Regions from separate parts of the Turicibacter sp. GALT-G1 genome, predicted to be linked through region 2. Evidence: a T-box and tRNA genes for the amino acid it is inferred to sense, from the RefSeq annotation. Region 2 holds a T-box; the other holds one or more tRNA genes.
What was found. The T-box of region 2 lies ahead of leuS (leucine--tRNA ligase). A T-box ahead of a tRNA ligase gene usually reads a tRNA of that ligase, here a tRNA-Leu.
Positions count from the first base shown of each region.

Region 1: it has a tRNA-Leu gene. The T-box ahead of leuS (leucine--tRNA ligase) is inferred to sense a tRNA for this amino acid. The anticodon was not compared.

Region 1 is NZ_JAMQUS010000065.1:54,873-62,394, forward strand. It holds gene clpX (ATP-dependent Clp protease ATP-binding subunit ClpX) at 1-300, opposite strand, end outside; gene tig (trigger factor) at 480-1,763, opposite strand; gene NEH74_RS11335 (hypothetical protein) at 1,845-2,816, opposite strand; tRNA gene NEH74_RS11340 (tRNA-Arg) at 2,954-3,030, opposite strand; tRNA gene NEH74_RS11345 (tRNA-Arg) at 3,140-3,216, opposite strand; gene NEH74_RS11350 (hypothetical protein) at 3,691-4,080, opposite strand; tRNA gene NEH74_RS11355 (tRNA-Leu) at 4,408-4,494, shown strand; gene NEH74_RS11360 (hypothetical protein) at 5,837-6,568, opposite strand; gene NEH74_RS11365 (GNAT family N-acetyltransferase) at 6,658-7,152, opposite strand; gene NEH74_RS11370 (hypothetical protein) at 7,225-7,522, opposite strand, start outside.
Region 2 is NZ_JAMQUS010000010.1:43,014-50,535, forward strand. It holds gene NEH74_RS02745 (YrvL family regulatory protein) at 1-4, opposite strand, end outside; gene NEH74_RS02750 (alpha-amylase family glycosyl hydrolase) at 60-2,171, opposite strand; gene NEH74_RS02755 (DUF2600 family protein) at 2,385-3,422, shown strand; gene NEH74_RS02760 (class I SAM-dependent methyltransferase) at 3,526-4,089, opposite strand; gene NEH74_RS02765 (TIGR01212 family radical SAM protein) at 4,091-5,047, opposite strand; T-box leader at 5,276-5,496, shown strand; gene leuS (leucine--tRNA ligase) at 5,921-7,522, shown strand, end outside.

The DNA.
Region 1 (7,522 bases), on a different contig from region 2:
ATCGTCGTTAGCTTCATTATTTGAAGTTAGGCGCTTATAGTGATTATATACCGCTACAGCTAATACTTTTTTAACATCCTCTTGACCAATGACATACTCATTTAATAGTTCATAAATTTCTTTTGGTTTTGGTAAAGTTTTAAATTCTTCACTTAACTCATCAGACTGTTCATTTTCAATAATTTCCGAACACATTTGGATACATTCATCACAAATATACACCCCAGGTCCAGCAATTATTTTATTGACTTCATCATGACTTTTCCCACAAAATGAGCAGGTAATATCAATATTATTCATCCTTTACACCTCCATACAGTGACAAATCTCATTATTGAGTAACTACTATCAATATATTCAGCTACCCTCCAAATTATTAATGTCCATTTTAGACATTTTTTGCAACCTCTTATATTGCACAAAATGAGGCACGAATGCTACGCGCCTCATTAAAAATAATGATCAAATAAATCAATTAATTATTTACGAACTGCTTTTTCAACGATGAAGTCAACAGCTTTTTGAACTTTTAAGTCTTCTTTTAACATTGCTAAGCTTGGTAATTGAGCTTTTAACTCTTCTAATTCACGTCCGTATGCTTGAGCAATTTCAGATAATTTTGCGTTCACTTCTTCTTCAGTTACGTCGATGTTTTCAGCTTTAACGATTGCTTCTAATGTTAAGTTGTAGCTTAAACGTTTTTCTGCTTCAGGGCGTAATTGAGCTTTGAATTTATCCATATCCATTCCTGTGAATTGGAAGTATAAATCTAAGTTAAATCCTTGCATTTGGAAACGTTGGTCAGCTTCACGAACCATTTGAGCAACTTCTCCCTCGATCATTTCAGCTGGGATTTCGAATTTAGCATTTTCAGTTGCTTTTTCAACTACTGTATCGATGACATGGTTACGAGCAGCAGTTTCTTTTTGAGCTTTGATTGATTTTTCTAAATCTGCTTTTAAGTCAGCAACTGTTTCGATTCCTTCACGATCTAAATCTTTAACAAATTCATCGTCTAATTGTGGTAATTCGCGAGTTTTTACTTCGTGTAATGTTACTTTGAATACTGCTTCAGCTCCTGCTAAATCAGCTGAATGATATTGTTCTGGGAAAGTTACTGTGATTTCTTTAGTTTCTCCAGCATTCATTCCTACTAATTGCTCTTCGAATCCTGGAATGAATGAGTTAGATCCGATTACTAATGGATGGTTTTCACCTTTTCCACCTTCGAATGCTACACCATCTTTAAATCCTTCGTAATCGATAACTGCAGTATCACCATTTTCAACTGCACCTTCTTTTACTACGATTTCAGCATGGTTTTGTAATAATTTTTCTAATTCAGCTTCTACATCTGCTTCTGTTACTTCAGTTGATAATTCTTCAACTTCGATTCCAGTATATTGTCCTAATTCTACCTCTGGTTTAACAACAACTGTTGCTTCAGCAACTAATTCTTGTCCTTTTCCAATTTGTTTGATATCCCAAGATGGTGCTGCAACTGGAGCAATGTTTGTTTCAGCAACTGCATCCATGTATGCTTTTGGTAATAATGCATCTAATGCATCTTCGTATAATGCTTCAACACCAAATTTTTGTTCAAACATTGGACGAGGCATTTTTCCTTTACGGAATCCTGGTGCTTGTAAATTTTTTGATACTTTTTTAAATGCAGCATCTAATGCTTTATCGAATGATTCTGCTGAAAGAGTGATTGTTAATTTTACTTTATTAGTTTCTACTGTTTCAACTTTAACTGACATGTCTAATAACCTCCATCTATTAACGTTGCGTTTACATCTTTGTAACAACTTTTAAATTATAACATAGGCTTTTCCTAATTTCTACATTAATGATGATAAACTTAGGATATACTGACTCATTTTGTATGTGATGTCAGTCATTGTATTTAATTTATCATCAAGCCCCTTTTGCTGCCTAACTAACTCCAGTTCAATCCCTAAGAGCATACGAGCTAATTCTTGGACGACTTCCCCTGGATTAACTTCATCTACAAACGGAAAGAGACACTGGTAAAAGAAGATTAGATGTTGTTTGAGTAATTGCCTTGTGTCCTCATCCACCTCAATTTCAAAGAGAAGGTGAATGGCCTGATTGAGTTGCTCATAAAATTCATCTAAACTATCTGCAGTTGTTTTAAGTTGTCTACTCATCATTTCACTATCAAAATTCACTTCACATTCAATTCCCTTTTGTACTAATAATTCAAATAACATGGTTTTGATAATAGGCTGAGAACAATTATTTAAAATAAACTCAAATTCCTCTTGAAATAACGTTAATTGAATCGGGTCAATTGCCTGCAAATCAGATAACACCATCAATCGGGTCTCAAAGCTAGATTCATTTTTTAACACTTGAATTTTTTTATCAATCGTTTCATACCAATAACTTTCATAGTATGTTTTTAATTGATAAACCAATTCAATGAGGTTCTTATTCGTTAAAACGTTTAACCCTAACTCTCGACCATATTCTAACTGCTTGGTATCTACTACATCACCTGGAAGTTGAAACATCGTGACTAATATATCATGGGCCGCTACAATTAAGTCTAAACAATTTGCCGCTTTTATTTCTAAAATAAGTGCCTCACACATTTCAAATTCGCCTTTTAACATATAGGCCGTAATCAATTGCTTTTTCACTTCGAACTCAATCTTTTGATCTTTAACAACTTCTAAAAAATCTTCTAATAAACAAATTGCTTGGTCAATATAACCCTTTTCCATTAATTTAGTTGCTTGATCGATCTTTTCTTCATAATTTGTCGGGAAGTCATAAATCATTGCCATCTTTTCACCTCATGCGTTTATCTTGTAAACAACCCTTGTTTAATATTCACTTGAGTTTAGTTTTTTTCCGTTTCATCTTCCTTTTTAAACAACAAAAAAAAGAACTACAATTATGTAGTTCATTATCTTCTATCAAATGGCATCCCGGGAGGGATTCGAACCCCCGACCGACGGCTTAGAAGGCCGTTGCTCTATCCAGCTGAGCTACCGAGACATTTTTTATTCAAAAACATTAAACAAACGACCAACATCGGACGTTAATATACACCTAACGCTTAGACATTAAAAAAACTACACCGTTGTAGTCATTTAGTTCAATTAAGTGGCATCCCGGGAGGGATTCGAACCCCCGACCGACGGCTTAGAAGGCCGTTGCTCTATCCAGCTGAGCTACCGAGACATTTTTTGTTTTGTTTTCCACATTGATTATTTTAAACCATTTACTGACGTTTGTAAACAATTTTTTTACTCATTTATTCATGAATTTTTTTCCAATTAAAAGAGTTAGATAAATGATCAAAAGGTTTATCTAACCCTATCCCTTATTAAATGAAAATATTCTTTTATTAGTCAACTCTGCCTCAATAGCTGTTTATCGATGAATTAAAATAAAGTCTAATTCTGATAATGACTTTAACTAGTTTGAAAAAGAGGGGAATTTTAGAAATCCCCCCCTCTTTTTATTTTAGATATATTAGAGAACTATATAATTATGAAAACAGAAGTGTATTTCATCCCTGGATATCAGTCTTAGTTGCTCAATTGTTTTAATACTAAAACTGACGATAGTCCAACTAAAAGTTTTCCAATATAAAAAACTTCTCCGGACTTATATTGATTTTCCTTTGATATTGACAAACTCATCTATACTAACTTAACCTAATGGGAATTCTTTATGATCTAGCACTTGGCTAGGAACATGAACACACTGAATATCATAAGGCCCATATTGTATCACTTCTAGTTTTTTAACCCATACCCAACGGTCATAAGGAAATAATTTAATAACTTCAGCATATTCATGATAAAAATCATCTAAATAAGCTTGACACTCTGCTTCTGTATGAAACGGCATTTCAATTTGAATAAACGAACGTTTATATTCCTCTACTTTTTGTTCAACAAATGAAGCTAATAAGAAACCACTTAATGCTAACTCACGTTGACCCCAAGCTGAAATCTTACATTCAACCTCTTGTAGTGATTGATTAAAAACATCTTCACTCATCATTTGATTCACTGTAGGTTTCCAATATACGTTCATAATTGATCCCTCCAAATGGTTTCATTAGACGCCTTTTCTTTTCTGCTAATCTCACTCATTCATCGGATCACCACACTGATTTTTTTATTATCTGTTGTTAATGAGATTACCCCTCAAAAAAAGAAAGCGTTTTATATTTATAATATACGCATCTTTTTTAAAAAAATGAGTATTATTTGTTGATTTTTTTGTATTTTTTCTATTTTTTTCTAATTAAAATTTACATTAGGAATTCATTCACAATGATATACTACCGTTCACAATTGGAATTTTTTTGAAAAAAACACTTGCAACTGCTATAAGATATGATATAATAAATTTGTAAATGCCAGTGTGGCGGAATTGGTAGACGCAGTGGACTCAAAATCCACCGAAGCTTACTTCATGCCGGTTCGAGTCCGGCCATTGGTACCAAACCGAACAATAAACACCGATTAAGGTGTTTTTTTTATTTTTGATGACATAAACACAGACAACTCTTCTTTATTTTCATATGGTATATTGAGGATACCAAATCACTCATACATCCTAAAAACATTCCTAATTCAGTCTAATATCCAACTTTCCTACAACACTTTAACAAAATCTATTTACTTAATCACTTCCGGTATCCTCAGTCGATTAAGGACAGTAGACACAATCAAACAATTGATTAAATTTTTCTAAACATAAACATTCATACATTACCTATCATTCTCCTATATCCTTACTAAATTTTTATTTAAACTTCTATCTTTTAAACACTTTTAATCCATTGTTATAGCCATTATACTTCATACATTATTTATTTCTTTACCTTTTACTAACAAATAATCCTTTTATCACTTTATAAAACTACCAACATCTCATACACCATCACACTATTTACTCCACCATACTGTCACTTAAGAAGAAGCTATCTCATCGATAGCTTCTTTTTTATGGAAATATTTCGCATAAATACATCTACATGCTACAATTAACACAGTATGGTGTAGGAGGGCTTTCTATGATGTATCTAAAAAATACAGGCTATTACTATTACTTAGCTTCATTTGTTGATTTCATCCAATACTTGAAACACAAGCACAAGCCAATGTAAAACTTAAGGCTCATTTACCTACTTTTAGCGAAGAAATGTTTAGTGAGCGTCATATTCAAATTTAAACTTTTGCTCGAGAAGCATGCCCTTATGGTGAGTTATTTAACTATTGAAGCCCCTCAAGTAAGCCCATATCTCTTAGTAAGAAAACAATGTGATTACATGGGGCTGTTCCTGCAACCATTAGAAATGAAACTTATCTCACCTTAGGTTAGAATGACCAATCACCTGACTTTTAGTTAGACTTAATCCAACGAATTCAATGTAAAAAAGCCATCAACCCAAACTTAAATCATTACCTCTATGTCATTAATAAAATATCCTCCCCTGATGCTAATCTTCAATTTTTCCAATTGGCTAACTTATCGAGTCTATTTCTATTATTCATTCAAATGTTAATTTTAGCTTTACTAACAGGTTCCTTATCCTATCAACCTGCTAATAATGAAAAAAAACATCATCCTTAGTTAAGATGATGTTTTTTTCATGACTTAATGTTTCATATCTAAAAAAATAATTCACATAAAATTAAATAAGTAATACACATTTCAAAAATAGCTCCAAATACAAAGGCTTCAATTGTCATCCATATCACTCCCATATAAAATACAGTTTCTGACCTTTAGTATTTGATTTTTTTTAACTTTTAATCATGATTTTTAGTTAAATCGCCTATTATTGTGAAATTAGCGTACGATAGACATAATATTTTCCTTCATCAAACCCTATGTATGATTGAACATAACCTAACGTATCATTATGTGAACGGCCTAATATTCGTTGGGTTAAAATCAGATCATGACCTTGAGAGTAATGTTTACTATTGATTGGATTTGAATCACTGACAGGAGCGACAACCCCTAATAATGGATTTTTTAAATTCCCTTGCGTATCGTAAATCGCCTCTAAATAATCTGGACTCCGTCTTGATAAATCTAAAATAGTTGTCTCATTTGTATTCAAATTTTTAATTTCGACTTGATACTTAGGTAAGTAGGTGACTTGAAATTTAAATTTTTCTTCTAATAATTTATTACTAAATCCAAGTTGTACTGCCTTACCTTGATTAAAGAAAATATAATAATCGACTTGACTTCCGGTTCCACCACTAAAAATATAGACCCCCACGTCTAACAAACCATCATGCGTAAAATCTACAAGATCTATCCCGCCCCCCATTCCTTTTGAAGTTGGAATTGGGTAAAACTTTTTTTCTCCAGTTGCTCCATTTTCAACAACCAATGCAATATCGCTATAAATTAAATTATCATCCTCTTTAGTTCCTAATAAATAAATTTGATCGACTTGTTCAGTTCCCGTTAACGGAACCGTTTCATGAGCAAGTTGAATCACCTCTTTTTTCATAAATCGGTAATCAGTTTGATAACCACTAATACCATATTCCATTGTATCGCCTCACTTTAACTGTCTACTTTACTATATGCGTTTAAATGTTAGGCGAAACTCAAAGATAGATTAAATTACAAAATTATCATCTACCCAATGATCTGACTTCGACGCTCAAAAAAGATAACATCTCGAAAAGTACCATCCTCGCTTTCTCCCATTTTCTCACGATAACCAATTTCTCGAAAACCACATCGTTGATGAAGTGCAATACTTGCTTTATTTTCTGGAAAAATTCCAGAAAATAAACTCCAAATCCCCGCTTCTTCTGATTGAGTAATCATTTCATTCATTAAGGTTCTTCCAATCCCTTGTCCTGTATAAGCTCGATCTAAATAAATACTAATCTCGGCAACTCCTCGAAAGCATCGTCTTGAACTCATTAAACTCAAGACGATAAATCCACAGACCTGTCCTTGTTCATCAACTGCTACTAATCGCGGATACTGAAGATGTCCTTGATCAAAACTCTCCCAGGTTGGTACTTCTGTCTCAAATGTACATTGTTTAGAATCAATTCCCTGTTGATAGATGTTGGCAACCTTCTCATAATCAGTTGCATCCATTGAGCGGATACTTATCATATTTACCTCTCCCTCATTTAATTAATATGGATAATTAAACCATAATTTCTTAAAGCTTACAATGGCGAAGAGTTATGAGTCATGTAAAATGACAAAGGGTTCTTTGCGGTCTAAGTGCGAGAATTGAAATCCTTCAGAAAAAGTTAGCACTTTCTCATTGAAGCTCATAAATTCAAGATCAGGATGGGCTAGCGCCCACCTTTCTAATTCATGAAATAATTTTGTTTGCAGTTGATGTATTCGTTGAGATGGAACTTCTAAATATCTGTGTTTAAACTGCTGTATCTTTTGAATTGTCAAAGAATTAGGACTGACAAAAAATGCAAGTAACTCCTTTGAACATCGGCTTAAGGTAGACGATAAGTGCACC
Region 2 (7,522 bases):
ACATAAAATCTCTCCTACAATAAAAAAGGTAACACCGTGAGATGTTACCTTTTATTATATCATAGTTTAATAATTTTAACTTCACCAGGTTGTAGGTGAACACGTAAATTACGATTACCATCAAATTCATGAACTTCACGTTGCCATTCATGAGTTGAGAATAATAAAGAACCTGTACACCAAGTATTCCCTGATTGAGTACGTAAATCCTCTAAATGAACTGTCACATCAATTGGAGAATACATATCAGTGCTTGCTACAATGATGAAAACATTGTTATTGTAGTGACCGCGCTTTCCTTCCTCAATGTATCCAAATCCAATCGCAGGGTCACTTAAGTAATCAAATCCAAGCGATACAAAGTTTTCAAGTTTCGTAAAAGTACTTAAGTGATCTTTGCGGATTTTTGAAACAGCTTCTAGTGTATCTGGTAACTCCCAGCGCATATGATTCAGATAATGGATAGCGAATTTATCAAAGAGTGCAAGCTTTCCAAAGTAACGATCGTTGTGCGGTAACACATATTGCTCATAGTTACGGCAATCAAGACCTGTATTCATCGGTTGAATTTCATAAACTTCTTGTCCAGAGTTAATGAATGGAACTCCATTTGGCATGAACATGTTCATAACGGTTAACATTTTAGATAACGTACGTCCGCCTTCACGTGCAGCTAAGCGAGGGGTATCATGAGTTTCTCCTCCAGCAAACACAGGACATGGTAAGTGACGTGAATCATACATGAATTTGTGTGTACGATGCTCATACGTACGAGGTTCTTGGAAGAATCCATAACCGATAATCATGTTATATCCGTTATCGCGTGATACTTTTGCATTTTCATCTTGTAGCTCCTCAGCGATGAAGCAGAAGTCTGGATCGTTCGTACGTGCATTGGCAATGATACGATGGATGAGTTCAGACGGAAGAGCATGTCCCATATCGATACGAGCCCCATCAATTCCATAATTTTGTTGATAGAATGGAATAATGTTAGATAAAGTTGCCCATAATCCTTCGTTAATGATATTTCCTTTATATAAATTTGATTTAATTGTATCAAATAAGATATAAGGTGGTAACTCTTGTCCGCCTAAGTATTTTTGGCTTTCCACCGGATGGTCCATATACATACGGAAGAACGTGACATCTGTCCATGGTGGTTGCACATCATTAATATGATCTGAGAAGGCTGGTGCAACAGTTAAACCGAATTCACGGCTAACTAAATCTAAAATAGAAGCCCCTGGTGTTTGGCGATATTCTTCTACCACGCGCTCCCATTTTTCAGGATCAATGATGTTTGGTGCATATGAGAATTTATGAATATGATTCCATACTGCTTGTGATGAATACACATAAGGTAAATATTCTGGTTTCGGTGATAAGGTACTTCCGAGTCCTGGAACATATGGTGGATAATACTCGTGGAATGTATCGGTATATACCCAATAGAACCAATCCGGATGTTCTAAAATTAAATCACTTTCAACTGAATTTGTTCTAGGGATGATGTCAATCATCACTTTCATATCTAAAATATGACAAGCTTCAACAAATGCTTGGAATTCTTCCTCAACAGTTAACTCTGAACCTGTCATGTTATCTTTTAAGCTAGGATCGATTTCAAAGAAGTTGCAAACTCCATAAGGTGATCCTAATTCACCTTTTTTATCTTTTAATGAAAATTTTGAAATTGGGAGCATATAAACTGTATCGACTCCCATTTTCTTTAGTAATGGAAGTAATGCTAATGATTTTACGAATGTCCCTGTTTCATTTAAATCGTATAAGTTATGGTTCTCTAAATCTCCACTTCGGTCATGGTCCCAAGCTGTCGATGTTCGAACCATCATTGAATAAACCACTGAATCTTTAATCCAGTCTCCCCCTAAATAGCCTGGTTTAGCTTCATATGATTGCTTGATTTGACTTAGCGATTGATTATAGTTAACGTCGTCTTTAGCCTGAGGCAAAATGTAGGATTGGATCACTTCACTATAGAAGTTGTATGGATTAACGATGAGTTCCCCCCAACTAGTACGCACCATTTCCTCTCCTTGATAGTTCCATGCATTCCATAAATCAGGAATGGCATAGTTATAGACGTCGTTTTTATGATCATGTTTTTTTAGAACATGTAGTAGTTTTTGTAATTTGCTTCCCCTCACTATTTATTCCTCCTTTTCCATAAATACACAATCATTATAACATCTACATTTGTAAAAAAGTAGAAAACTAAGGGGAATAGGGAAAGGTTGTAATCGGTTACGTCTGTCGAAAAGAAGAGGTTTCTGTAAGAATGAATGACATTTCAGTCAAATGATGATTGAACGCTGGAACCTTGGTCTACACTATAGAGGTATCGATTGAGAGGTGAAAACATGTTCTATCCAGCCTTAATGACAGCTTTTTATAAATCGTATCAACCTAAGACGAAATCATTTTTAAGTTTATATGAACAACATGCGCAACAAATTACCGATCCGAAATTAAAGAAAGAAGCGTTAGCGAGTCTTTCAAAAAAAGCTTTTCATTGCTATGGAGCATCTTTTTATGCAGCCTTAGTAAGTGAAGAGTATCAAGCCGATTATTTAAAATTTATGACGGCTTATCAGACGATGTGTGACTATTTAGATAATTTAGTCGATCAAACAAATGTTATTAATGAAACGAATTTTCGTCGTTTACATCAGTCGTTATTAGATGTCTTTAAACTAACTCCTCATGCCTCAAATTATTATCAGTATCAAACACAGCAACTCGATGGAGGCTATTTGAATATGCTTGTCCGCTTGTGCCAAGAATCATTAAAAAAGATTCCTCACTATTCGCTTTATGCTTCTTGGCTTGGTCGCTTAGCTGGATTGTATGTAGATTTACAAGTTTATAAGCATTTAAAAGTGTCAGAGCGGGAGGTTCGATTAATTCAATTAAGCAGTCAGCAAAAACGATTAGCAGGTGATTTAACTTGGTTTGAGTTTGGGGCAGCCTGTGGTTCAACACTTGGAATTTTTACGATGGTGGCTTATGCGATGAATCAAGACCGTTATCAAATCCAACCTGAGTGTATTTTTCAAGCAATGTTTCCAGCGGTGCAAGAACTTCATATTATGCTTGATTATCTAATTGATTTAGAGGAAGACATCGAAGAGGGAGAACTTAATTTCTTTTCTTATTATCATAACTTTGAAGAGGGAATTTATCGGATTCTTGACGTTTACTACGAGGCCCAACAGCAGATAAGGCTCTTACCGGAGAAAGGATTTCATCAAACGATTAATGATGGACTCTTCGCATTATACTTAGCAGAAGGTGTGAAGAAAAATCCTCAACTTCGTATCGTTCAAAAACAAATCATCAAAAAACTCGGTTTTCGTTCCCGCTTTTTATTCCATCATACGAGAAAGTTTGTAAAGTAATCATGAATGTATAGGTATATGGGGTAGTGGTATTTTCTGAAGTTTTATTTCTTTTATCATTACAAATTAAGGAACAAAAAAAGCTACTGTTAAAGTAGCTTTTTTAATGTAGTTTTTCGATGGCGACAATGAATGGAGCCGTTGGTCGGTTAATGAATTGGTACGTTAAGACTTGAGTTGTTTTAGTATCTAGTGTTTCAAAGCACTGTTCTAAATAGTGGCGTTCCACTTTTCCCTCCTCATGTCCGTGATACACCACTAAAATAATAATTCCATTTTTCTTTAATAAGCTTAAAATGTCAGTGACAGCTTTCCATGTCGTTTCACCATGAGTCGTAATACTTTGATCACTACCAGGAAGGTAACCTAGATTAAAAATCGCCGCGCTAATTGGTTGTTGCACATAATTTAGGACATGTTGATGTCCATCATGAATTAAAGTTACATGGTTAATATCAGCTTCTTTTAACTTAGTTTGCGTACTTTGAATGGCTTCTTCTTGGACATCAAAGCTATAAACATGGCCTGACTTACCAACAATTTCTGCTAAAAATAACGTATCATAACCATTACCAGCTGTTCCATCAATCGCAACATCACCTGGTTTTAAAGCTTTTTCTAATAAATTTTTTGAAAAGGGAAGAACGCGTTCTAATGTCTGTGCCATCTTAGTTTTCCTCCGGTTTTTGATAAAGTCGTCCTTGGTAAGTGTTACGCTCTTTTAAACGATCATCAATTGCATTTAAAACTTCCCATTTTTTTAAACTCCACATCGGTCCAACTAATTCTTCACGAACGGCATCACCTGTTAAACGATGGATAACCATTTCAGGGGGTAAGATTTCTAATTGATCAACGACTAAGTCGATATACTCATCTTTCTCCATAAGTGTTAACATCCCTTTGTCTAACATTTTGTGCATTGGTGTTCCTTCAATGACGTGAAGTAAATGAATTTTGATTCCTTGGACATCAAGTCCCGCTACAGCTTTTGCAGTCTCTAACATCATTTCATGTGTTTCACCTGGTAATCCATTGATGATATGAATGATGACATCGATATTTTTCGCGCGAAGTTTGTTAACGCCTTCGACTAATGTTTGATAATCATGTCCGCGGTTAATTAGTTTTCCTGTTTTGTCATGCATCGATTGAAGCCCAAGTTCTACCCATAAATCGACTTCTTTGTTTAATTCACCTAAGTAGTCGACGACATCATCTGGTAAACAGTCAGGACGTGTCCCAATTGAAAGAGCGACAATATTTGGATCACATTCTAAAACGGCTTCATATTTACGTTTTAAGACTTCAAGCGGGGCATGTGTATTTGAGAAGGCTTGGAAATAGGCGATGTATCCTGCTTCAGGCCATTTTTGATGCATCATCTCTTTGACTTGATTAAATTGAGTTTTTAAATTGTCTTCTGGATTTCCAGCAAAGTCACCACTACCTTTGGTACTACAGAACGTACATCCACCGTATTTAACCGTTCCATCAATATTTGGACAAGTAAATCCAGCATTAATCATGACTTTGAAGATTTTTTGGTTATATTTTTCACGTAAATGATAGTTTAATGTATGGTATCGTTTATCAGCATAGCTGTATGGAAACGGATTGTTCATCTATCTATTCCTCCTGTTTTTAGTATGTTCTTTTTATCAAATCAATCACGAATGCATCATTTAAGATAGTCCTTTAAAATGATGAGGATTGTTGTATGTTGTTTGTTTATCGTCTTTTATTTTATCATAGATGTGAATTAGTGGCACGAGATATTGTTTTATGACGTTTTTTTATAAAAAATCTTGTTTTTTGTGAAAGGTTTGATATAATTTTTCTAGAATAAACTTATATGAACCGTGAAGAGGACTAGTAGTAAGTTGGGACTATTGTAGAGAGCGAATGGTTGGTGCAAATTCGTATAGAACACTTATGAACTCACCTCGGAGTTGCAATTGTGAAATTTAAGTAATGATTGCCGTATTCTTGCGTTAAAAGATGAGAGAGGTAAGAGACTACTTTTTTTAGACTCTTGCAACTAAGGTGGTACCGCGTAATTTACGTCCTTAGAATAGAAATATTCTAAGGACTTTTTTTGTTAGTTCAACGATCTGCTTTAGTGGATTAATTCAACTATATGTATAGCGAAGTAGTTGGACTCTTAGCTTTCCCTCCTTTGATGGGAAGAGGGTGTTCTCTTTAACTTTTTGAGTGAGGGATAAAAGATTTTTCTTACCCCATCTTTATTAAAAAGAATAAGATATAGGTTTATGGAATTTAATCCATTATTTTGTATTAATGAATAATTTATATCGATTCGTCACAAATTATTCATAATATTTGGTTTTATTTTAGTGAAGTGTTTACTTCATCATTTAAGAAAAGAAAGCAGTATTTAAATTTTCTTAATGAATAGTAGACTCACCTACAAATTTAAGATTACCCCAGCAGTGGAGGATACCTGCTTCGCAGGCCGGGGGCCCGGAGGTAGAATTATGGCATTTGATCACAAACAGATTGAACAAAAGTGGCAAAATTATTGGCTAGAAAATAAGACATTCAAAACGTCTGAAGATAAGTCAAAACCTAAGTATTATGCATTAGATATGTTCCCTTATCCATCTGGAGCGGGACTTCACGTCGGTCATCCAGAAGGATATACAGCAACTGATATTGTTTCTCGTATGAAACGTATGCAAGGGTACCGTGTCTTACATCCAATGGGATGGGATGCATTCGGTTTACCAGCTGAGCAATATGCATTAAATACAGGAAATGACCCTCGTGAATTTACGGATATTAACATTAATACATTCCGTAAACAAATTCAATCATTAGGATTCTCATATGATTGGGATAAAGAGTTAAATACAACCGATCCAAAATATTATAAATGGACACAATGGATTTTCACCCAATTATATAACATGGGATTAGCTGAAATTAAAGATATTGAAGTTAACTGGTGTGAAGGGTTAGGAACAGTTTTAGCAAATGAGGAAGTTTTAAATGTTGATGGGAAAATGGTCTCTGAACGTGGGGAACATCCTGTAATCAAGAAACCAATGAAACAATGGGTGCTTAAAATTACACATTATGCTGAACGATTACTTGAAGATTTAGAAGGGTTAGACTGGACAGAAAGCATTAAAGATATGCAACGTAACTGGATCGGTAAGAGTGAAGGAGCGTTAATTAACTTTAAAGTTAATGGAACAGAACATTCATTTGATGTGTTTACAACACGTCCTGATACGGTATTCGGTGTAACATACGTTGTTTTAGCACCAGAACATCCATTAGTAAATGAAATTACAACGCCTGAATGTAAAGAAGCGGTTGTTGCTTATCAAGAAGCTGCAAAAGCAAAATCTGATTTAGAGCGTACAGAATTAAATAAAGAAAAATCAGGTGTGGCAACAGGAGCTTACGCAATTCATCCAATTACAGGAGCTCAAGTTCCAGTTTGGATCGGAGATTATGTTTTAGCAAGCTACGGAACAGGAGCTGTTATGGCAGTGCCTGCACACGATGAGCGTGACTACGAATTCGCTAAGAAATATGACTTAACAATTAAGCAAGTCATTGAAGGGGATATCACAGAAGGTGCCTTCACTGGAGATGATGCTCACATCGAATCAGACTTCATTAATGGAATGAACAATGCAGATGCTAAAGCTGCTGTTATTGAATGGTTAGAAGCAAACGGTGCTGGATCTCGTAAAGTTAACTATAAACTACGTGACTGGTTATTCTCTCGTCAACGTTATTGGGGAGAACCATTCCCAGTGATTATGTGGGAAGATGGAACAATGTCTGTTTTAGAAGCCGATCAATTACCACTTGAATTACCAGTGATGGATAACATCAAACCATCTGGAACAGGTGAATCTCCACTTGCTAATGCAAAAGAATGGTTAGAAGTTGTACGTGAAGATGGAGTAAAAGGTCGTCGTGAAACAAATACAATGCCACAATGGGCTGGAAGCTGCTGGTACTACATTGGCTATATCTTAAAACAAGGTGAAGACTATGTTGGATTAAATACAGAAGAAGCCAAACAATTATTAAAAGAATGGTTACCAGTTGATTTATAC